DNA from 3 places in the Brevibacterium salitolerans genome. Region 2 is predicted to be linked to each of the others. Evidence: predicted binding sites of a transcription regulator. Region 2 holds the regulator's gene; each other region holds the start of a gene.
What was found. The regulator HspR, encoded in region 2, represses chaperone genes until heat shock. The targets are predictions, from matches to a motif close to AAGTTGAGTCNNNNNGACTCAACTT.
Positions count from the first base shown of each region.

Region 1: clpB (ATP-dependent chaperone ClpB) is a predicted target of HspR. The motif match lies at 3,544-3,568, and genes of this name have one in related genera.
Region 3: ABD240_RS16915 (Hsp20/alpha crystallin family protein) is a predicted target of HspR. The motif match lies at 1,958-1,982, and genes of this name have one in related genera.

Region 1 covers NZ_BAAAPZ010000006.1:117,869-125,711, forward strand. The annotation lists gene ABD240_RS08600 (TlpA family protein disulfide reductase) at 1-94, shown strand, start outside; gene ABD240_RS08605 (hypothetical protein) at 325-1,638, shown strand; gene ABD240_RS08610 (sugar transferase) at 1,801-3,252, opposite strand; gene clpB (ATP-dependent chaperone ClpB) at 3,621-6,245, shown strand; gene ABD240_RS08620 (MFS transporter) at 6,490-7,830, opposite strand.
Region 2 covers NZ_BAAAPZ010000003.1:57,565-65,407, forward strand. The annotation lists gene dnaK (molecular chaperone DnaK) at 1-1,451, shown strand, start outside; gene ABD240_RS04945 (nucleotide exchange factor GrpE) at 1,448-2,152, shown strand; gene ABD240_RS04950 (DnaJ C-terminal domain-containing protein) at 2,292-3,320, shown strand; gene ABD240_RS04955 (heat shock protein transcriptional repressor HspR) at 3,327-3,761, shown strand; gene ABD240_RS04960 (maleylpyruvate isomerase N-terminal domain-containing protein) at 3,863-4,735, opposite strand; gene ABD240_RS04965 (DASS family sodium-coupled anion symporter) at 4,785-6,461, opposite strand; gene ABD240_RS04970 (LPXTG cell wall anchor domain-containing protein) at 6,789-7,843, opposite strand, start outside.
Region 3 covers NZ_BAAAPZ010000020.1:15,355-23,197, reverse strand. The annotation lists gene ABD240_RS16925 (Ldh family oxidoreductase) at 1-587, shown strand, start outside; gene ABD240_RS16920 (class I SAM-dependent methyltransferase) at 584-1,474, shown strand; gene ABD240_RS16915 (Hsp20/alpha crystallin family protein) at 1,425-1,892, opposite strand; gene ABD240_RS16910 (DUF7507 domain-containing protein) at 2,366-7,522, shown strand; gene ABD240_RS16905 (YbfB/YjiJ family MFS transporter) at 7,575-7,843, opposite strand, start outside.

The sequences.
Region 1 (7,843 bases), on a different contig from region 2:
GGTCGCCTCGCCCGTGGTGGAGGGCATGGAGCAGATCGAGATGCTCGTGGAGAGCCTCCTCGCGGCGAGAGGCGAGAGCCGGGCGAACGGCTGAGTGACGTCTGGGTAGCGGCCGTGGCGGGCGGCCGCTGCGCAGACGTCGCGTATGTGAAGCGGGCCGGGACAGTGCGGAGCGGGCCGGGGCGGAGCGACGCAGGGCGGGGAGCGCGGACGGCTGCCCCTCGAGCCGTACGTGCACGGTAGATTTCTCCTGAGCGCATTCCAGCGTCGCCCACGGGACGCCCCCGGTGGGCGACCGACAGTCACGGAGAGGCCCTGCAGAGAGTGAATCCGCAGACGAACGAGGAGATCCGCCCGGTGCCGGTGGAGGTCGTGGGCGACCGCGCTGAGGGCTGGGTGGGTGCCATGGGTCTGCGTGTGCGTGTGTGCGCGGCCGCGGAATCGCGGCACCTGCTCGCCCGGCTGCTCGCGCCGTGGGCGGAGTCCGGCCCCGAGGCCGGGGATGGTGCCGGCCGCCGGATCGTCCTGCCCGCCGGCCCCGAGGGCGCGGACGCGGCGGCACCGCATGCCTGCCCCGAGGTCGACCTCGGGATCCTCACCGAGGCCTCGGCGGAGCGCGTCGCCTCCGTGCTCAGCACCCGGGTCACGCTGGCCGCGCTCGAACACCACCGGGGCGCGCACCTCCTGTTCCACGCCGGCGGGATCGCCGACGAACGGGGACGGGTCGCAGTCATCGTGGGGCCCTCCGGGCGCGGGAAGACGACGACCACGCGCCGCCTCGCCCAGGAGTACGGCTACGTGAGCGACGAGACCATCACCCTCACGGGAGACGGTGTCGTCCTGCCCTATCGCAAGCCGCTCTCCGTCATCACGGAAGGGCACGCGCACAAGCTGCAGATCGCTCCGTCCGCCCTGGGCCTGCTGCCCCTGCCGGATGTGAAGCTGCGGGTCGCCGGCCTCGTCCTGCTGGAACGCCGCGACGACGGCGCGGCGGAGTCCGCGGTGACGCCGGTGCCGCTCGCGGAGGCACTCGTGGAGCTCGTGCAGCAGACGAGCTACCTGGCGGAGCTGCCCCGCCCCCTCCGGCGGATCGCGGAGACGGCGCAGGCCACGGGCGGGATCCGCCGGCTGCATGCGGGGGCACCGGAGCGGATCGCCGAGGCCGCTCCCGCGCTGTTCGCGCCGGGCGTCTGTGAGCGGTGGGAGCAGGTGCTGCCGATGGGTCCCGGGGAAGGCGGTGCTCGACGTGCCGGCGCCCGAGGCGCAGGTGCCCGAGATGCCAGTGCGTCGTCCCAGCGCACTCTCGGGGTGGAGCCGGGTGAGCGCGGGGTGGAGCCGGGCGACGGCACAGGCCCCGGGCCGGCAGGACTGCCCTTTGCGGCCGCACCCGTGCTGGATGCGATCGAGTGCGAGAGCGGCACGGTGGTCTTCAGCGAGGACCGCCAGGTGAGGCTTCTCTCCGGACTGGGTTCCGTGCTGTGGCGCGGGGTCTGCGAGGGCGATGACTGGGAGGATCTGGAGGCTCGTGTCATCGCGCAGCTGGGCACTCCGCCGGACGGAGATGTGCGCTCTGCGGTGTTCGAGGCGTGTGAGGCGCTCGTGGAGGCGGAGGTCTTCGCCTCGCGCCCTCGCGAGTGACCCGAACAGGCCGCGGCGCCGGGGAACCCGCGGCGCCGGTCATCCGCGATGTGACGTCTGCGTAGCGGCCGCCCACCCCGGCCGCTACGCAGACGTCACTTGGGCGGCGGGGGCGCTCCGCCCGGCTGCGTGGGACTCATGCATGGGGCTCATGCGTGGGGCTCAATAGGCGCCCTCCTTGGCGAGCACCACCTTGACGGTGCGGATGAGGATGATGATGTCCTGGACGAACGACCAGTTCTCCACGTAGTAGAGGTCCAGGCGGATGCTCTCCTCCCAGTCCAGGTCCGAGCGCCCGCCGACCTGCCACAGTCCGGTGATCCCCGGCGTGACCTTGAGCCGGCGCATGGCGTAGGGGTCGTACTGGAGGACCTCGCGCTCCAGGGGCGGCCTGGGTCCCACCATGGACATGGTGCCCAGGAGGACGTTGAACAGCTGTGGGAGCTCGTCGATGGAGTAGCGGCGGATGAATGCGCCCACCCGGGTGATGCGCGGGTCGTCCTTCATCTTGAACAGGACGCCGTTGCCGGCGTCCTGGCCGTGCAGCGCGCTGAGCTCCGCCACCTTCGCGTCCGCGTCCACCGCCATCGAGCGGAACTTGTACATGGTGAAGGGTGCGTTGCCCCGTCCTATGCGCTGCTGCGCGTAGAAGACGGGGCCGCCGTCGTCCAGCTTGATCGCGATGGCCGTGGCGAGCAGCAGCGGGGAGATGACGACGAGACCCACGGCGGCGCAGAAGAGGTCGAAGGTGCGCTTGAGCGCTGCCTGGAAGCCTTCGATCTTGGGGGTCGAGACGTGGATGAGGGGAAGATCCGCGACGGGATGGGAGTGGATGCGCGGCCCGGCGATGTCCGTGAGCGCCGGCGCGAGGACGAGGGAGATCTCCCGGGAGGCGAGCTCCCAGCTGAGCGCGCGCATGGTGCGCGGTTTGAGCCCGTGGCCGGTGATCGCGACGACCTCCGCGCGGTTCTCCAGGATGCTGTCCATGATCGCGTCCGCGGTCCGCTCCACGGAGACGACTGGGAGGGGGAGCTCCTGACCGTCCGGTGAGTGGAGGCTGTAGCCGGGGAGGACCGCGCCGATGGGCAGATACCCGCTGCCGGGCGTGCGTTCGAAGCTCCTGTGGAGCTGCAGGACCTCCGCGGGGCCGCCGATGATGAGGAGACGGCGGCTGAGCTCGCCGCGGCTGCGCCTGCGGATGATGAGCTTCCGGGAGATCCAGCGCCACAGCAGCAGGGCGAGGAGGCCCAGGGGTGCGGCGAGGGCGACGTAGCCGCGGGCCAGCTCGATGCGCAGCGCGTAGGAGACGATCGCGACCCCGCCGAACACGGCGAGCGTGGCCGCGAAGATCCTCTGGTACTCGAGGGTCCCGGAGCCGATCACCCGGATGTCCCAGGCACGCCAGATGTTCAGGGCGAGGACCCAGAGCACGCCGATCAGCACTCCGACGAGCCAGTAGTCGATGCGGAGATCGTCCGCGGCCAGCTGTGCGTCCTCGTCGCTGAAGCGCACGACCTGCGCGGCGGTGAGCGTGAGGACGATGATCAGGACATCGCCGATGAAGGCGTTGCGCGGCAGACGCTTCTGCCATGCAGACTCAACATCGTCTCTCAACGAGCCTCCTCGACAGCGTGTCAGAGCCACTGTACGAGATGTGACGCACAGTGGCTCTGAGAGAGTGGAGCGAATGCGGCTGTCCGGCGGAGAGCCGGGGCCTGGGGGCGAGTATAGGTATTTCTGGATATCGGAACGACCGGTTCTGCCCATGCGGGGAAAAGTGTGATCCCTTCGTTGCCTGATGGCGGGATCCGGACGCATGGTGACGCATTCCGGGAGGACGGCGACGCGCGCAGCGCAGTGCCTGCGATCCAGGGTGCGTTCGCGCGCTGCGGCCGACGAATTCTCCCCTTGAGTGGAATAGACTCAACTTTGTTCCTGTTGACCTGGCATACGCACAGACACCAGAGCAGAACGGAGTCCTCATGGAAGCCAAGTTCACCACCAAGTCCCAGGAGGTCCTGGCCGCAGCGGCCCAGGACGCCGTGGCGCGCGGCCACGGCCAGATCGAGCCCGCGCACATCCTCATGCAGCTGCTCGCGCAGCCGGAGAGCATCGCGGTCTCCCTGCTGGAGGCCGCGGGCGCGCAGGCCGCGCCCCTGCGCGCCGCCGCGGAGCGGATCCTCGCCGCGCAGCCCACGGTCTCCGGGCAGTCCGTGAGCCGGCCCGGCCTCTCCCGCCCGGCCATGGCGCTGCTGAATGCCGCGGAGCAGGAGATGCAGGCCCTGGGCGACACCTTCGTCTCCACGGAGCACCTCCTGCTGGGGGCCGCGGCGGAGCAGGGTGAGGTGGGTCAGGCGATGAAGAGCGCCGGGGCCACCCGAGAGGCCCTGCTCGCGGTCCTCCCGCAGGTGCGCGGCGGGAAGAAGGTGACGAGCGAGGATCCGGAGTCCACCTTCCAGGCGCTGGAGAAGTACGGCGTGGACCTCACGGCGGCCGCACGGGAGCGGAAGCTCGATCCGGTGATCGGCCGCGACTCGGAGATCCGCCGTGTGGTGCAGGTGCTCAGCCGCCGCACCAAGAACAACCCCGTCCTCATCGGCGAGCCCGGCGTCGGCAAGACCGCCGTGGTCGAGGGGCTCGCGCAGCGGATCGTCGCCGGCGACGTGCCGGAGTCCCTGCGCAACAAGCAGCTCATCAGCCTCGACCTCTCCGCCATGGTGGCGGGCGCCAAGTACCGCGGTGAGTTCGAGGAGCGCCTCAAGGCCGTGCTGGAGGAGATCAAGGGCTCCGACGGTGAGGTCATCACGTTCATCGACGAGATCCACACGGTCGTGGGCGCCGGTGCCGGAGGGGACTCCAGCATGGACGCCGGCAACATGCTCAAGCCCATGCTGGCCCGCGGCGAGCTGCGCATGATCGGTGCGACCACCCTGGACGAGTTCCGCGAGAACATCGAGAAGGACCCCGCCTTGGAGCGCCGGTTCCAGCAGGTGTTCGTGGGCGAGCCCAGCGTCGAGGACACCGTGGCGATCCTCCGCGGTCTCAAGGAGCGCTACGAGGCCCACCACCAGGTCACCATCGCGGACTCCGCGCTCGTGGCCGCGGCCTCCCTGTCCCACCGCTACATCCCGGACCGGCAGCTGCCGGACAAGGCGATCGACCTGGTGGACGAGGCGGCCTCGCGCCTGCGGATGGAGATCGACTCCGCTCCCATCGAGATCGACGAGCTCCGCCGTGTGGTGGACCGGCTGAAGATGGAGGAGCTCGCACTCTCGCAGGAGTCCGACGCCGCGTCGAAGGAGCGCCTCGAGGCGCTGCAGGCGGACCTCGCGGACAAGCAGGAGGAGCTCGGCCGCCTCAATGCGGTCTGGGAGCGCCAGCGCGCGGATCTCAACCGCGTGGGCGAGCTGAGGAAGAAGCTCGACGACCTGCGTTCGCAGGCGGAGATCGCCACGCGGGAGACGGACCTGGAGACCGCCTCGCGGCTGCTCTACGGCGAGATCCCCGCCGTGGAGAAGGAGATCGCCGCAGCCGAGGCCGCAGCGCAGGCCGCCGAGGCCTCGGGCGAGGACCAGGAGGACGGCTCCGACCGGCCCATGGTGAACGAGCAGGTGCGCGCCGACGACATCGCCGAGGTGGTCGCCGCCTGGACCGGCATCCCCGCCGGCCGTCTGCTGCAGGGGGAGCGGGAGAAGCTCCTTCACGCGGAGGACGTGATCGGTGAGCGGCTGATCGGGCAGAAGGCGGCGGTGCAGTCCGTCTCGGATGCGATCCGGCGTTCGCGCGCGGGTGTGTCCGATCCGGACAGGCCCACCGGTTCGTTCCTGTTCCTCGGCCCCACCGGTGTGGGCAAGACGGAGCTGGCGAAGTCCCTCGCGGACTTCCTCTTCGACGACGAGCGTGCGCTGGTGCGCATCGACATGAGCGAGTACGGGGAGAAGCACTCGGTGTCCCGGCTCGTGGGTGCGCCTCCCGGATACGTGGGCTACGAATCCGGCGGTCAGCTCACCGAGGCCGTGCGGCGCAGGCCGTACTCCGTCGTCCTGCTGGACGAGGTGGAGAAGGCGCACCCGGACGTCTTCGACATCCTCCTGCAGGTGCTCGACGACGGCAGGCTCACGGACGGGCAGGGCAGGACCGTGGACTTCCGCAACACGATCCTCATCCTCACCTCCAACCTGGGCTCGCAGTTCCTCGTGGACCAGTCGCTCACGCAGGAGGAGCAGAGGTCCAAGGTGATGGAGGTCGTGCACATGGCCTTCAAGCCGGAGTTCCTCAACCGGCTGGACGACGTCGTGCTCTTCGACGCGCTCAGCACCGCGGAGCTCAGCCGGATCGTGGATCTGCAGATCGCGGAGATGCAGCAGCGGCTCGCGGAGCGGCGCATCACCCTGCAGGCCACCGCGGCGGCCAAGGACTGGCTGGCGATGGAGGGCTACGACCCCGCCTACGGCGCTCGCCCGCTCCGTCGCCTGGTGCAGCGGGAGATCGGCGACAGGCTGGCCAAGGAGATCCTGGCGGGCGAGGTGCGCGACGGCGACACCGTGACGGTGGACCGGCCCGAGGCCTTCGAGGAGCAGGGCCTGAGGCTCAGCACCGTGCGGTGAGCCGGGCCGGGGTGACGAGCCCGGCGGGTGAGCCCGGGCAGCTGACGTCCGCGGGCAGGCCGGCACCGGCCGGCACCGGCCGGAGGAATCCCTGCGGAGGAGCCGGGGAGAGCGCGTGCTCTCCCCGGCTCCTCCGCGTCTCCACATGGTCCGGGCGGCCGAGGTGCGGGTCACCGCGCCTCGGCCGGCGCCGTCACGGCCGGGCAGGGCCGGAGACGGCCTCGCCCGGTGCGGAGCCGATGTCCTACAGCCGCGTCCGGGCTGTTCCGCCGAGCTCCGGGTCGAGCGGGCGCGGGGATCCCGCCAGCACGCCCGCCGCACCCATCGCGAGGGCGAGGACGACGAGCCCGAGCAGGGGCACGTCCCAGCTGCCGGTGCGGGCCAGCACCATGCCGATGAGCAGCGGGCCGCCGGCGGCGAACAGGTAGCCTGCGGACTGCACGAAGGCGGACACCCGGGCCGTGATCTCCGGATCGCGGGTGCGGGCGCTGATGAGTGCGAGGGCGGAGGGGAACGAGAGAGCCCCGACCGCCAGGCACAGCGCCCAGAGCCACGGGAGAGAGGTGGGGGCCAGGAGGAGCCCCGTGTAGCCGGCGGCGGAGATCGCCCCGTAGCAGCCCAGCACGGTGCGGGTGTGCCAGCGGCGCACGACGATGAGCGGGGCGATGAAGCCGCCGGGGATGCCCACCGCGATGATGAGGGTGATCATGAACCCGGCCTCGACGGCGGAGAGCCCGGAATCGCGGTAGATCTGCGCGACCCAGCCGAAGTGGGTGTACGCGTGCAGCGACTGCAGCCCGAAGAACAGCGTGAGCAGCCAGACGCCGCGTGAGCGCACCACGCCGGGTGCCTGCTTCCGTGCGGAGCCTTCGCCGGGCTCCGCGGGCGCGCCGGAGCCTTCGCCGCCGTTCGCGGACGCAGGTGGTGCGCCGTCCGTGGGAGCCGTGGGTGCGTCTGCGGGCAGGTGGGCGCCTCGGACCTCGTCCTGGGGAGCGGCCTCGGGCGGGAACGCCGCCTTCCTGAAGGCGAACCAGGAGAGGAGCGCCATGAGCGGGAGGACGGTCCAGATGCCCAGTCCCAGCTGCCAGCCTCCCGAGGCCGCCGTGAGCGGGGCGGTGAACAGCGCCGGCAGCGTCGAACCGAGCCCCAGACTCACCGTGAACAGGGTGACGGCCAGCGACTGCCGCTGCGGGAAGCGGGCCTTCGCGAAGACCGGCAGGAGCACGTTGCCCAGGGCCATGCCGGCGAGGGCGAGCGTGGTGAAGGCCGCGAAGCCCCACCAGCCCCCGGCGAAGATCCGGAGGAGCAGTCCCGCGCCGATCGCCGCGCTCGCGGCCGCCAGCGACCAGAACAGCCCGAGCCGGCGGAGCAGCACGAAGGAGAAGGCCCCGAACACGGCGAAGGCGAACCCGGGCATGGCGGTGAGCAGTCCGGTCTGCCAGCCGTGCAGTCCGAAGGCGGTCTGGATCTCCTCCAGGACGGGGCCCACGGCCGTGGCCGCAGGGCGCAGGCAGATTGCCAGCAGAGCGAGGCTGATGAGGGCGAGTGCGTCGAGTGGGGTGCGGTGCGGATGCGGTCGGTTCACTGTGCGGCTCTGG
Region 2 (7,843 bases):
AGATCGCGGGCCTCAACGTCCTGCGCATCATCAACGAGCCCACGGCCGCGGCGCTGGCCTACGGCCTGGAACGCGGCAAGGAGGATGAGCTCATCCTGGTCTTCGACCTCGGCGGCGGCACGTTCGACGTGTCCCTGCTGGAGGTCGGCAAGGACGAGGACGACTTCTCCACCATCCAGGTCCGCGCCACCAGCGGCGACAACAAGCTGGGTGGCGACGACTGGGATCAGCGCATCGTCGACTACCTCATCAAGCAGGTGAAGGACAAGGACGGCGTGGACCTCTCCAAGGACGCCACGGCGCTGCAGCGTCTCAAGGACGCGGCCGAGCAGGCGAAGAAGGAGCTCTCCTCCGCCTCCAGCACCAACATCTCGCTGCAGTACCTCTCCATGAGCCAGGACGGGCCCATCCACCTGGACGAGTCGCTCACCCGCGCCAAGTTCGAGGATCTCACCAAGGACCTCCTCGAGCGGACCAAGAAGCCCTTCGAGGCCGTCATCCGCGACGCCGGCGTGAAGCTCTCGGACATCGACCACGTCGTGCTGGTGGGCGGTTCCACCCGTATGCCGGCCGTCTCGGAGATCGTCACCAAGCTCACCGGCGGCAAGGAGCCCAACAAGGGCGTCAACCCGGATGAGGTCGTGGCGATCGGTGCCGCCGTCCAGGCCGGCGTGCTGAAGGGCGAGCGCAAGGACGTCCTCCTCATCGACGTGACCCCGCTGTCGCTGGGTCTGGAGACCAAGGGCGGCGTGATGACCAAGCTCATCGAGCGCAACACCCCGATCCCCACCAAGCGCAGCGAGACCTTCACGACGGCGGAGGACAACCAGCCCTCCGTGTCCATCCAGGTCTTCCAGGGCGAGCGCGAGTTCACCCGCGACAACAAGGCGCTGGGCACCTTCGAGCTCACGGGCATCGCCCCGGCTCCCCGCGGCGTCCCGCAGATCGAGGTCTCCTTCGACATCGACGCGAACGGCATCGTGCACGTGTCCGCCACGGACAAGGGCACCGGCAAGGAGCAGTCGATGACCATCACGGGCGGTTCCGCACTGCCCAAGGAGGACATCGAGCGCATGGTCCGCGAGGCCGAGGAGCACGCCGAGGAGGACAAGAAGCGGCGCGAGGCGCAGGACGTCCGCAACAACGCGGAGACCCTGGCCTACTCCACGGAGAAGCTCCTCAACGAGAACGAGGACAAGCTCCCGGAGGACGTGAAGTCGGAGATCACGGCTGACGTCGAGAAGGTCAAGGAGGCGCTGAAGGGCGAGGACGACGACGCCGTGAAGTCCGCCTACGATGCGCTGGTCGCCAACCAGCAGAAGATCGGCGAGGCCATCTACGCACAGGGCGGCGACGCCGGTGCCGAGGGTGCCCCGGCTGACGATTCCGCGTCCGCCGAGGACGAGGTCATCGACGCCGAGGTCGTGGACGAGGACGAGGAGAAGAAGTGAGCGAGAACGAGGGAACCCAGGACGGCGGCCCGGGCTTCTCGTTCAGCGACAAGCGTCGGATCGACCCGGAGACGGGCGAGGTCCGGCCGCAGGAGGGCGCAGCGCAGGACGCGGACGAGGCACCCGCCGCATCGGAGGCAGCCGCCTCCGGCGCGGAGGGCGCTCAGCCGGAGCAGAGCCCGGCCGGTGCCGACGCCTCCGACCTGGGCGTCGAGATCCCGGACGACGCCTCGGAGCTGGACGGTGAGCCCGCTGCCGGCACCGGCGAGGAGCTGACCGGCGACGCCAAGCGCGCCGCGGAGGCGCTCGAGGATCTGCAGCGCCTCAACGCGGAGTACGCCGCGTACCGCATGCGTGCGGGCCGCGACCAGGAGCGCGCCCGGGAGGCGGGAGTCGTCTCCGTCGCGGAAGCGCTCATCCCGGTCCTCGACGAGGTGCGGCTGGCGCGGGAGAACGGCGACGTCACCGGACCCTTCGAGGTCCACGTGACCAAGCTGTTCGAGGCGCTGGAGAAGCTGGGCGTCGAACAGTTCGGTGAGGTGGGGGAGGAGTTCGATCCTGCCCACCACGAGGCGCTCATGCAGCAGCCCAGCGAGGAGGTGGACGGACCCACCGTATTCATGGTGATGCAGCCCGGCTACCGGCTGGGTGAGCGAGTGATCCGGGCCGCCCGCGTGGGCGTCCAGCAGCCGGCTGACTGAAGGATTCGGCCACTGACCCGGGCCGGTGCACACCGGCCCGGGTCGTCCATACCGGAGGCGGGTGAGCGGAAGCTCGGCCGCTGCGGGACGGCACACCCGCCGCCCCACGGTGACAAGCATTGACGAAAGGAGGTGCCAGATGAATCAGGGACCTCAGAACGACTGGTTCGAGAAGGACTTCTACAAGGTTCTCGGCGTCTCCTCGGATGCGTCGGACGCGGACATCAAGAAGGCGTACCGGAAGCTCGCCCGCAAGTACCACCCTGACCAGAACCCCGGCGACGAGAAGGCCGAGGCGAAGTTCAAGGAGGTGGGCCAGGCCCACCAGGTGCTCGCGGACCCGGAATCCCGCGAGCAGTACGACCAGGTGCGTCAGATGGGCCGCGGCGCCCGGTTCACCGCAGGCAGCGGGGGCCAGGGCGGCGGAGGATTCGAGGACATCTTCTCCGGCCTCTTCAACCAGGGCGGTGCGCGGGGCACGCGCTACCGCACCACCGGTGCGGGCGGCGACGTCCCGCCGGACCTGGCGGACCTGCTGGGCGGATTCGGCTCCGGCGGCGGGTTCGGAGGCGGATTCGGGGGTTCGCCCTACGGCGGGCACACGCAGGCGCCGATGAAGGGCGGCGACTACAAGGCGTCGACCACACTGAGCTTCACCGAGGCCGCGCAGGGCGCGTCCGTGAAGCTGAACATGCCGGGCGGCAAGCCGCTCACGGTGCGCACCCCGGTGGGCGTGAAGGACGAGCAGAAGGTCCGCATCAAGGGGAAGGGCAAGCCCGGGCCCGGCGGCGGCGAGCCGGGCGACCTCATCCTCACCGTCAAGGTCGAGCCGCACCCGGTCTTCACCCGGGACGGGGACAACCTGCGCATCGAGCTCCCGGTGAGCTTCGACGAAGCCGTGCTGGGCGCGGAGGTGGACGTTCCCACCCTGGGCGGGGCGCCGGTGCGGGTGAAGATCCCCGCGGGCACGCCGTCCGGCCGTGTGCTGCGCGTGCGGGGCAAGGGCATCGAGGGGAAGAAGACCCGCGGTGACCTGCTGGTCACGGTGGAGATCTCCGTGCCCAAGGACCTCTCCGAGGACGCCCTGTCCGCCGTGAGGGCCTACCGTGAGGCCACCGCGGAGTTCGATCCGCGGGCCGGACTGACGGAGCGAGCGAGAAGGGCGTGATCGGTCATGCGCATCTCTTCGAACGCAGCCGTGTACGTCATCTCCGTGGCAGCGGAGCTGGCGGGGATGCATCCGCAGACCCTGCGGCAGTACGACCGGCTGGGACTGGTCACACCGGAGCGCACGGCCGGCCGCGGCAGGCGGTACTCCGCTGAGGACATCGCCAAGCTCCAGCAGGTGCAGCGGCTGAGCCAGGACGAGGGGATCAACCTCGCGGGCATCCGGCGCATCCTCGAGCTGCAGGACGAGCTCGAGGAGACCCGGGCGGAGGTCCGGCGGCTGCGGGAGCGGGCGGACTCCTCTGCGGAGGCCGGCGCTGCGAGCGGCCGGGTGTTCGCCGCCGGGCGGGGAGGAGACGTGTTCTCGATCCTCCGCGGCGAGCGGCCGCGCCGGCGCCGGACGGGTTCGGACCTCGTCATCTACCGGGGCCCGCGCCGCTGACGAGTCCGCCGGTGGGCCGGCGCAGCAGCCTCACGCAGAAGCGGCGGCGTACGGAATGCATATGGCATTCCGTACGCCGCCGCTTTCGCAGGCCCACGGGTTCAGAGCCAGGCGGGCGGTGTGGGGAGGTCGCGGGGAGTGCCGGCGCCGCCCACGCCCTTGTCCGTGCGTTCGGCGGTAGAGCGGGGCCAGCCGCGGCCCATGAGGTAGGAGAGCACCTCGGCAGCCTCACCGCTCACCTCCACCGGTGCCTCGGACGCCTCCGGGGAGGCGGCGTCTGCCGGGGAACCCCCGTCTGAGGAGTTGGCAGCAGGGGAGCCCGCGCCCGAGGCCCCGGCCGGGTTCTCCTCGCCGGTGCGGATCACGAGGTCGCCGTCCCGGTCCGTGAGCGTGAGGACGTAGTGCGTGCGCAGGCCCTTCTTCTCCCAGATGGGTGCGATGTCGCCCAGCAGGCGGTCCACGACAGCGGCCGGGAAGTCCAGCGTCGTCGCACCGATTCCCAGGTCGAGCGCATGGACGAACACCTCACGCGCCCGCAGCCAGGGGATCTCGGCGGCGCGGATGTCGTCCCCGCGCCCGGAGACGACGGTCGCGGACCAGGCCGCGTCGTCCATGCGCGCGAAGTCCCCCTCGAGCTCGGCCACGACCTCGTGCGCGATGGCGATGGCGTCCTCGCCGCTCGTGTGCGCCGCGGACTCCTCGATCTGCGCGTCCCGCTCCGCCCGGGACGGGTACATGGGGTTCTCTGTCCCGGTCCGCGCCCACTCGAGCAGGCGCATGAAGCCCTCCGCGTTGTGGACGACGTGCATCGCCACGTGGACCCGCGACCAGCCGGGCAGGATCGAGGGCTGGGCCATGCCCGCGGGGGAGATCTGGTCGAGCGTCTTGAGGTAGAAGCGCTCTCCCAGGGTGCAGAGGTCGAGGTCTGCGCGGAGCTTCTCCGCGTCGAACGGCGGCGGGGCGTCGAGTGTCATGGTCCCACTCTATGCATTCGGGAAGCGGGAGGGCACCGCCTGCGGACGGTCAGACCAGCCCCACCCACTTCCAGTACGTGGCGGAGAACAGCAGCACCAGCAGGTAGCCGAGCACCGTGAGCGGGATGCCGGTCTTGAGGAACTGCTTGGCGGTGAAGGCCCCGGTCCCGTAGGCGAGCATGTTCTGCGGGGCGGAGATGGGCAGCAGGAAGCCGAAGCTGATGACGAACTGCTGGATGACGACGAATCCGAACCCGCCGTCGGCGGCGCCGGGCAGCGTCGCCGCGAAGGCGATGAACACCGGGATGAGCGCCGAGGCCAGGGCGGTCGCGGAGGCGAACCCCAGGTGGATGAGGATCGTGAAGACGGACATGAGCGCGATCGTCGCCAGGAGCGGCATGCTGCTCAGCCCCAGGGAGCCGAAGACGAGGTTGGACAGCCACGCGGCGGCGCCGGTGCTGAGCAGCAGCGAGCCCAGCGAGATGCCGACCGCGAAGACGATGAGCGTCCCCCAGTTCACCAGGGACTCCACGGTCTTCCAGGAGAAGACTCCCACGCGGGGGAGGAGCATGAAGCCGATCGCGACGAGGGTGATGGTCGAGGAGTCGACGGGGTGGAGGACGCCTTCGGTGGCCCAGGCCAGCAGGAGGACGACTGCCACGGCGATGAGCCGCTTCTCCTTGGCGGTGACCGGCCCCAGTTCCGCGAGCTGGGCGGTGACCGCGGCACGGCCGCCCTCGATCCGCTCCGTCTCCGGCCTGATCGCCCAGCGCATGATGAAGAAGAGCGCGACGGACATGACGACGGACCACGGCGCGGCCCACAGGAACCACTGGCCCCAGGGGATGTCGATGCCCATCTCGGATTCGATGAAGCCCACGGCGACGAGGTTCTGCGCGGCGGCCGTCTTGATGCCCACGTTCCAGATGGAGACCGCCTGTGCCGCGGTGATGATGAGGAGCGCGCCCAGCCGCGAGTTCACGGACAGGCCGAAGGCGGCGACCATGCCCAGCAGGATGGGCACCACGGCTCCGGCCCGTGCGGTGGCGGACGGGACGAAGAAGGCGAGGATGATCGAGATGACGATCGCGCCGATCACGATGTTCGACGTCTTCTCCCCGGCGAAGCGCAGCACCAGGAGCGCGAGACGCTTGTGCAGACCGGTGGCCTGCATCGCCGCCGCGAGGGCGAGGGCCGCGGCGACGAGGGCGACGGCGCTGGAGGAGAACCCTCCCAGAGCCTGGCCGAGAGCCGCCGAGGTGCCCATGGGCTCCGTGGGATCCTCGATGCCCGGGCCGAACCCCAGGAACAGCGCGGTGAGGCCGATGATCATCACGGCGCTCACGGAGTAGGACACGGCCTCCGTGATCCACATGACGACGGCGAAGGCGAGGATCGCCAGAGCGGTGCGGCCGGGAGCGGTGAGGCCGCCCTCCGCAGCGGGATCGACGGGGATGAGGAACACGAGGCCGAACGCGGCGAAGGCCGCGAGGAACCAGAGCGGTTTGAGGTTGAGATGCGCGAGGAAGCCGAGGGGGCCGCTGGGCCTGGCCTGTTCCTGCTGCGCGGTCTCGACGACCGCCCTCTCGCTGCGCGCCTCCGCGGACAGCTGTGCGCGCTTCGCCGCACGCGCACGGAGCCTGGACACGCCTGTCCGGGCGCTGCTCGGCCTCTGCGGGGCGGTCTGCGTGTCCTTCTCAGGGGATGATCCGGACGGCACTGTCATGCTTCCTCCTCGGACGGGTGCATCGTGAGCGCGATGCACCTCGAGCCTAGGGAGGAGGGGCCTGAGACCGCTGGGTGAGATGAGTGCCGAGCGCGGGGGTCTCGGGCGGGACCCGGCGTCTCACCACCTGTCTCAGCATGGACGCCGCGGTGCCCCCGTGCTGCCGGGAGTGGGGCCGGTGCGGCGCGCAGACACGACCGTGGGGTGCCCTTCCGGAGAAGGACACCCCACGTGTCAGGAGGCGGAGTGCAGGCGCGAGGCCGTATGCTCCTCAGCGCTGTGCGTCAGCCTTCCCGGCCGTGCCGGAGGGACTCAGCGCCGTGTGTCTCAGGCCTGCTGGCGGCGGCGGGTCAGCACCACGGTCGCGGCTCCCACGGCGAGGAGCACGCCGCCGGCGGCGAGGCCGGTGAGCTCCATACCGGTGCGGGGCAGCTTGCTGTCGTCGTCGCCCTTGTCCTCGTCCTCACCGGCGCTGCCGTCGTCACCGGCACCGTCCGTGACGGTGAAGGAGCCGGTGAGCTCCTCGCCCGCCTCGTTGGTGGAGGTGACGGCGTACTCGCCCAGGTAGGCGGAGGGGTCCGAGTCGTCGATGCCGTAGACGGTCCAGGCTGCGACGCCGTTCTCGTCCGCGGTCTGGGTGTCTGTGAGCGGCTGGACGTTCTCGCCCTCGGGTGCGACGGCGAACTCGACCTCCTCGCCGGCTTCCAGGCCCTCGGCGGTGAGCGTGACGCCCTTGTCCTGGTTGACGAAGTCCGCGGGGGAGATCTCCTGCGGGTCGACGGAGAGTGCGTACTCCACGGCCTCGTCGGTCTCGTCCTCGGTGGGCTCCTCCGACGGCTCTGCCGTCTCGGTCGGCTCGGCGGTCTCCGTGGGCTCAGCCGTCTCGCTGGGCTCCTCGGAGGGGGTCTCCGACGGCGTCGGCTCGGCCGTCTCGTCGGAGGTCACGGTGAAGGAACCGGTCTGGGTGTTGCCGTTCTCATCGGTGGCCGTGACGTTGTAGGTGCCCACGAAGCTAGCCGGGTCGCCCTGGCCGACCACGATCCCGAGGACGGCGACTCCGTTTTCGTCTGCGGTTTCAGCGGACTCGAAGTCCTCGACCTGTGAATCTGTGGTGACCGAGAACGTCACCTCGCTGTTCGCCTCTACGCCTGCGGCGGTGAGGGTGACGCCCTTGTCCTGGTCCGCGAGATCCGTGTAGGTGATGGTCTCCGGGTCAACGGAAAGGGTGAAGTCCTCCGCCTGGGTGCCGACGCTGGCGGAAGCGGTTGCCGGGATCTCGGCGAAAGCGCCACCCGCAGGGGCGGCGTTCGCCGTGGCGGCGGGGCCCACTGCGAGGCCGGCGATGGCGACGGCGACTGCCGGGGCGAGGAGGGTACTCTTCT
Region 3 (7,843 bases), on a different contig from region 2:
TGCCGGGTGAGAATCCCGTCCTCGTGGACATGGCCACCAGCGTCGTCCCTCTCAACAAGGTGAAGGTCTACGGCCTCAAGGGCGAGCCGTTGCCGTCCGAGTGGGTGGCGGACCCGGACGGCAACCCCGTCTACGACGCCGCGGAGGTCTACGAGCGGCTGGAGTTCGGCAAGGACGGGGGAGTGGGGCTGCTCCCGCTGGGCGGCGAGACGTTCTTCGGGGGCGGGCACAAGGGCTCTGCGCTGGCCACCATGGTCCAGATCCTCTCCGCCGCGCTCTCCGGCGCGGGCCAGCCCGGCAACGTGGACGGCTACCAGGACATCGGCTACTTCTTCCTTGCGATCGACCCGGCGTTCTTCGGGGCGCCCGCCGAGGCGGGCGAGTACGTGCGCGAGCTGCGGAACACCATCCGCGCCATGGAGCCCACGGACCCGCAGCGGCCGGTGCAGGCCACCGGCGACCGCGACTTCCTCACCCGCGAGGAGCGCTCGCGCGAGGGCATCCCGCTGGCGGACGCGCTCGTCGACGGCCTCCGCGAGCTCTGCGGGCGCGTGGGCGCGGAGTTCACCCTGGCCCCGCAGCAGTGACCGGGACCTCCACGGGAGGAGGGGACTGGGCGGGGACCGGGCAGCGAGCGCGCAGTCCGCGCCTCGACGCGCAGGCGCGGAGCAGAGGCACGGTCTTCGGCGGTGCGGCCGAGCTCTACCACCGGGTCCGGCCCCGCTATCCGGAGGCGGTCTACGAGTGGATCGGGGAGATCCTCGCCGAGGCCGGGCTCACCGGGCCCGGCCGCGCCGTCGACGTGGGCGCCGGGACCGGGCTGTTCGGCGCCGGTCTGCGCGCCCGGGGCTGGGAGGTGCTCGGGGTGGATCCGGATCCGGACCTCCTCACGCTGCACCCGGATCCGGCGGTGCTCGGCACGGCGGAGGATCTGCCCGTGGCGAGCGGGAGCGCCTCCCTCGTCACCGTCGCCCAGGCCTGGCACTGGATGGACCCCGAGGCGGCCTCGGCGGAGTTCAGGCGTGTGCTGAGCGCGCCCGGGGCGGCGGTCGTCGTGCTCAACCAGCTCGACGTGCGCACCGACTGGGTGCTCCGGCTCAGCAGGATCATGCACGCCGGTGACGTGTACCGGCCGGAATGGAGGCCAGAGCTCACGGGCATGGGTCCCGTCCGGACGGGGGAGTTCCGCTTCACCACGCCGGTGACGGTGGACGAGGTGGTGGCACTCGCGGCCACGCGCACCTACTGGCTGCGCAGCGACGAGCGGATCCGTGCGCGGGTCGAGGCCAACCTCCGGGAGTTCCTGGCCGGCGAGGGGCTGGAGCTCGCGGCGGCCTCGGGTGCGGTGGACGTGCGCGGGCAGACGGAAGGGGAGCCCGTGGTCTACGAGCTCCCCTATGTCTGCCTGGCCTACGCCGCGGCGATCACTCCGCCGGCTTCGTCTCCGCAGGCTTCTCCTCCGCGCGGGAGGTGAGGACCTCGGAGCCTCCGTGGGAGTGCGCCACTGCGATCTTGCGCGGCTTCGCCTCGTCGGCGACGGGGATCGTGAGGGTGAGGACGCCGTCCGAGTAGTCCGCCGTGATCTTGTCGACGGCCACCCGGTTGCCGAGGGTGAGCTGGCGGGCGAAGGTGCCCGTCGCGCGTTCCCTCGTGAGCCACTTGACGTCCGCGCCCGGAGCCGAGGCGGTGCGCTCGGCGCGCACCGTGAGCGTGCGGTCCTCGACGTCCACGTCGATGCTCGCCGGATCCACGCCGGCCATGTCGATGCGTGCGACGAACGTCTCGCCCTCGCGGTAGAGGTCCATCGGCAGGGCCAGGGAGTTGGGGGTGCGGGTCACGTCCGTGAAGAAGCGGTCGAGATCGCGCAGGGGGTTGAACGAAGCAGTTGCCATGGTGGAGGTCCTCCCTTTCCGTTCTCAGGTCCGCGATGAGGTCCTTGAGCGGCCTCACCGCGCTTACATTGAGCCTAACGCACTCAACCGGGTGCGCATTCCCTTGGAAGCTGGGACGTGGCTGAGCTTTCACTGCGCGGAAACCGGATCTAAGGCGCGCACATACGGACGTGCGTCCCGGATGGGCTGATGCATGAGAGGTCCCGTTCCTTCTCCAGCGTAGAAGCGCTTGTTCTGCTGGAATCCCATATGCTCGATCGCTTGTGCAAACGTGGGGGGGGGGGGGGGAGTGCGTAGGGGTGCGTGCGGGTGGAGGTGCCGAGGGAGGCGGGCTCTGCGAGCGTTCTTCACGGGGGGAGTCGCACCCGCAAGGGCCGGGAGTAGGCAGGTGTCGTTCTGCGGTCTCTGCGCTCCAACTGGAATCCTGACAATTGACCGAGTGTGTGATCTTGCTCTAATTTTGGGGGTGACCGATGGTCGCGACCGTGTCGGCGGATGCTTCTGCTCTCCCCCGGCCAGTAGCGGCACGCATAGTTGGGAGGGCGCTACTGATGAGTATGTTGATTCGCCTGGCGCGGGGACCGTGGAGGAGGCGAATAGGCAGACCGATCGCTGCCTTCGTCGCGCTCCTGCTGGTTGCCGCGATGCTGGTTGTCGTCGACAGAGGGGCGCAAGACGCGCAAGCGGTGCCAGTAGGTTCCGAATACCCGCAGTCCTGGCAGATCAGCGGCAACACTGCGCGCGGCACCACTGCCAGCGGCGTCGGCGTGACGATGACGTTGTCCGGCGCGGGCACATCGTACTGGGGCAACTCGGGCGGCGACCCGATCTTCACTGGCCCCCGCCCTTCATACATCCCGAATACGAGAACTGCGGCGCTGCGCTTCGGTTCGCAGAATTGCACGAACACTGCAGTCGATGGCTGTGGCGTGACCACCTACCGCTTTGACAGGCCGGTGAAGAACCCGATTCTGTATGTGACCGATTTCGGTGCAGCAGTCGGCGATGGCAACTCCCGTGCAACGAGCTTCAAGAACCACCCCATGACGGTCCAGAACGGGACGTTCGCCCTGGACTCTGCGAACTCGCAGTCTCCGCGGATGGAGATCAAGGGCAGCGGTTCCACCATCGGGCTCATCAACCCCAATAGCTATCGCGGCACGAGCATCGCGAATGCGACGAGCTGCGGCACGTTCGGCTGCGGCGCCTACCTCGTTGCGACCGACTCACCGACGATCACTGAGCTGACCTTCACCTTCGGCTACGAGGGCACAGGTACGAACCTCGACTACTGGGGCCAGATCCTCGGGGTGACGCCGGCGGAACCGGGCCTGGAGCTTGAGAAGAGCGCCTCGCCTACGGAGATCAGCGCGGCCGGTGAGGAGATCGCCTACTCCTTCGAGGTGACGAACACGGGGGAGACCGAGCTGACTGACCCGCAGATCAACGAGACACAGTTCTCCGGTACCGGCGACGCGCCGGAGATCACATGTCCGGCAGGGACGCTCGGAATCGGGGAGTCGGTGACCTGCACCGGTACCTACACCGCGACGCAGGCAGATGTCGACGCCGGTTCGATCACGAACACGGCGACGGCGACGGCGACCGCACCGGGCTCTGCGCCGGACCCGACCTCGAACGAGTCCAGCGCCGAGGTCACCGCTGCCGCGGATCCCTCGCTTGCGATGGAGAAAACGGTCGACGGCGAGTTCGCTGCAGGAGAGGAAGTGACATACTCCTTCGCGGTGACGAACACCGGCAACGTCACGCTGTCCCCGGTCGAGATCGAGGAGACCGAGTTCACCGGCAACGGGGATGTCCCGCAGGTGACCTGCCCTGCGGATGCCGACGCGCTCGCACCGGGCGATTCGGTGACGTGTACTGCGACGTATACGCTTACACAGGCTGATATCGACCAGGGCTCAGTCGAGAACACCGCACACGCGAACGGCGCGCCTCCGGGTGAGGGCGACCCCGTCCGCTCGGAGGACGACAGCGCGCAGATCCCCTTCGAACCGGTTCCGGCGCTCACGATCGAGAAGACCGCGAACCGGGACACCCTGGAGCTCGGCCGCCGCATCACCTACTCCTTCGCAGTGACGAACACCGGCAATGTCACGCTCAGCGATATTGTCATCAACGAGACTGAGTGGACCGGTGCCGGGGAGCTCTCGGAGGTCTCCTGCCCGGCCGGGGCAGGAGCGCTGGCACCCGGAGATGCGGTGACCTGTACCGCGACCTATACGGTGCAGCAGGCCGATATCGACCGCGGCTCCATTGCGAACACTGCGACCGCGCAGGGCGTGCCGCCGGGTGGGGACGATCCTGTCGTCTCGGACCCCGACGAAGCCGAGGTGACGGTTGACCCGGCCCCGGGCATCGCGATCACCAAATCCGCGGACACGACTGACCTCGAACTCGGCGATGAGATCGTCTACTCCTTCGTCGTCGAGAATACGGGAAATGTGACACTTCATGACATCGTCGTGAATGAGGGCGAGTTCACCGGTACGGGTGAGATGTCGGAGATCAGCTGCCCGGCGCTGCCGAACGGGCTGGCGCCTCTGACCTCAGTCACGTGCACGGCGACGTATACGGTGACACAGGAGGACGTCGACAGCGGCACTCTCGAGAACACGGCCAGCGTCACCGGCACTCCGCCCAGCGGTGAGCCGCCGACAGACGAATCGACGGTGCGAACCCCCAACGACCCTGATCCCGGTCTGTCCATCGAGAAGTCGACGGCGTCAGAGGATCTCGTCGAGGGCGAGGAGATCACCTACTGGTTCCGGGTGCAGAACACGGGCGATGTCACGCTCCGCGACATCTCCATCGACGACAGTGATTTCAGCGGTGCGGGCGAGCTCTCCGAACCGGTCTGCGAGGACGGCACCCCAGCTCTGGAGCCGGGAGCCGTGGTGTGGTGCTCAGCCACGTATACGGTCACCCAGGACGATGTGGACCGCGGTTCCATCCGTAACGTCGCGACGGCGACCGGCACCCCGCCGCAGCCGGACGATCCGGTGACGAGCGAGTCCAACGAGGTCCAGGTGCCTGCAGAACAGACCCCGGCCGTGGGCCTGGTCAAGACCGCGGCGCCGGACTCCTACGACGTGGGTGACGAGATCACCTACTCCTTCGCGATCACGAACACCGGCAACGTGTCGCTGTCGGACCTCGCGGTTACGGAGGGCGACTTCAGTGGCACGGGTGAGCTCTCGGAGATCGTGTGCCCTGCGGAGCCTACGACGATTGCCCCGGGCGAATCGGTGAACTGCACCGCGACCTATACGGCGACCGCCGAGGATGTGGATCGCGGTTCGCTCGAGAACACTGCGACCGCACAGGGCACGCCGCCCGAGGGGGAAGCGGTGACCTCCGACCCCTCGCAGGTGCGGGTGCCTGCGGAACAGAATCCGGGTCTCGAAGTGGTCAAGACCGCGGATTCGGACACTCTCGTCGCGGGCGAGACCATTACCTACTCGCTGATGGCGACGAACACCGGCAACGTCACGCTTACGGACGTGCGGGTCGAGGAGGGTGAGTTCTCCGGTGCCGGCGAGATGCCGGTCGTGACCTGTGCTGAAGACAGTGTCACGCTCGCGCCGGGTGAGTCGGTGACCTGTACCGCGAGTTACGAGGTGGTGCAGGCCGATGTGGACAGTGGCAGCCTGCGCAACACGGCGATTGGCACCGGCTCGCCCCCGGACGGTGGGACGGTGGAATCGCCTCCGGGCGAGAGCACCATCCCGGCGGATCCGCAGCCTGGCCTGGAGCTGGTGAAGAGCGTCGATACCGATGAGCTGATCGTGGGCGAGGACATCACCTACTCGTTCGAGGTCACGAACACCGGAAATGTGACGCTGCACGGCATCACCATCGACGAGACGGACTTCTCGGGCTCGGGCCCGGCCGTTGACATCTCCTGTCCGCCTGAGGCAGCAACGCTGGCCCCCGGTGACTCAGTGACCTGTTCTGCGGTGTACCGGGTGACGCAGGCTGACGTCGACAGCGGTTCACTGGAGAACACTGCGACTGCCCAGGGCACTCCGCCCGGGGGCGATTCGGTGGATTCGCCGCCCTCGGAGGTGATCATCACAGAGGATCCGCAGCCGGGCCTCGAGCTGGTGAAGTCCGCTGACGCGACGGAGCTGGTCGCAGGTGAGACCATCACGTACTCGTTCGTGCTGACGAACACGGGCAACGTGACTCTCACGGGCGTGCAGGTCGATGAGGAGTCGTTCAACGGCAGCGGTCAGCTTTCTGAGCTCGAATGCCCCGAGGGGGACTGGCTGCAGCCGGGCGAGCAGTCGATCTGCACTGCGACCTATGAGGTGACGCAGGCCGATGTGGATCGTGGCACGCTGGAGAACACGGCGACCGCGACGGGCACTCCACCCACGGGCGATCCGATCACGTCCGACCCGGGCATTGTCACCATCCCGCAGGACGCTGAGCCGGGTATCGAGATGATGAAGACCGCGACGCCTGCACAGGGTGGACAGGCCGGTGAGGAGATCACGTATTCCTTCGCTGTGACGAACACGGGTAATGTCACGCTGAGCGGTATCACTGTCAATGAGGGTGAGTTCACCGGTAGCGGAGAGCTGTCGGAGGTGGTGTGCCCGGACGAAGCTGCCTCGATCGTGCCAGGGCAGACGGTGACGTGCACGGCAACGTATGTGCTCACGCAGGCCGATGTGGACGCCGGCGGTGTGACGAACACTGCGACCGGCACGGGCACACCCCCTGAGGGAGGCTCTATCGAGTCTCCGCCCTCGGAGAACGAGTTGCCGATCGTTCCGCAGCCTGGGCTTGACATCGTGAAGTCCTCGGATGCTGACGCGCTCGTGGCCGGTGAGACGATCACGTACTCGTTCGTGGTGACCAACACAGGAAACACGACACTGACTGATGTTGCCGTTGCGGAGGGGGAGTTCACCGGCTCCGGTGAACTCTCTGCCGTGGAGTGCGGCGAGGCAGCTCTGTCGCTGGCTCCGGGTGAGCAGATCACCTGCACGGCCACCTATGAAGTGACGCAGGCTGATGTGGATCAGGGGGCGCTCGAGAACACGGCGACCGCGACCGGTAACCCGCCCGAGGGCGACACGATTGAGTCTCCGCCTTCGACCGATCGGATCCCGCGGGACGCGGAGCCAGGCCTCGAGCTGGTCAAGACCGCGGATCCGGAACAGGTGTCCGAGGCCGGTGAGGAGGTTGCGTACTCCTTCACGATCACGAACACGGGCAATGTCAGCGTGCACGATGTGGGAGTGGAGGAAGCCGAGTTCTCCGGTGCTGGTGTGCTCTCGGCAGTCACCTGCCCGGAGGAGGCCGGGATGCTGCTCCCGGGGCAGTCGGTCACGTGCACGGCTGCGTATACGGTAGTGGCCGCGGATCTGACCGGGGACACGCTCACCAATGTTGCAACTGCAACTGGCAACTCGCCGGGTGGGGACCCGATCAGCTCGCCACCCTCGCAGGCGGACGTGAAGACGGTCGAGCCTGAGCGGGAGCACCCGCGTCTGCCCAGGACGGGTGCGGAACTGGCGGGCCTGCTTGGACTCACGCTGGTGCTGCTGGCAGCTGGTAGCGGACTGATCTATATGAGCAGGCGCCGCAGCAACTGAGAATGAGAGCCTGCGGAAGCAGCAGTGCCGGGGCGAGGCGGTGGACATGACTTCATGGCGTCACCGCCCGTCCCAGTCCGAGAGCGGACAGCCCAGTTGCGAGCAGCAGCACAGAGCCGGCGACGGCGAAGGCTGCCGCATAGCCCGCACCGAGGACGGGGATGACGACCAGCGGGCCCAGCACCTGGCCGAGGCCGTAGGCCGCCGTGAGCTTCGCGGCCGACTGCGGCACCCCGAGCGCGGTGCCGATCCCGAGGGCGAGCATCGTGATCGGCACGAAGGTGCCGCCGAAGAGGAGCGCGGCGAGGACCGCCCAGCCCG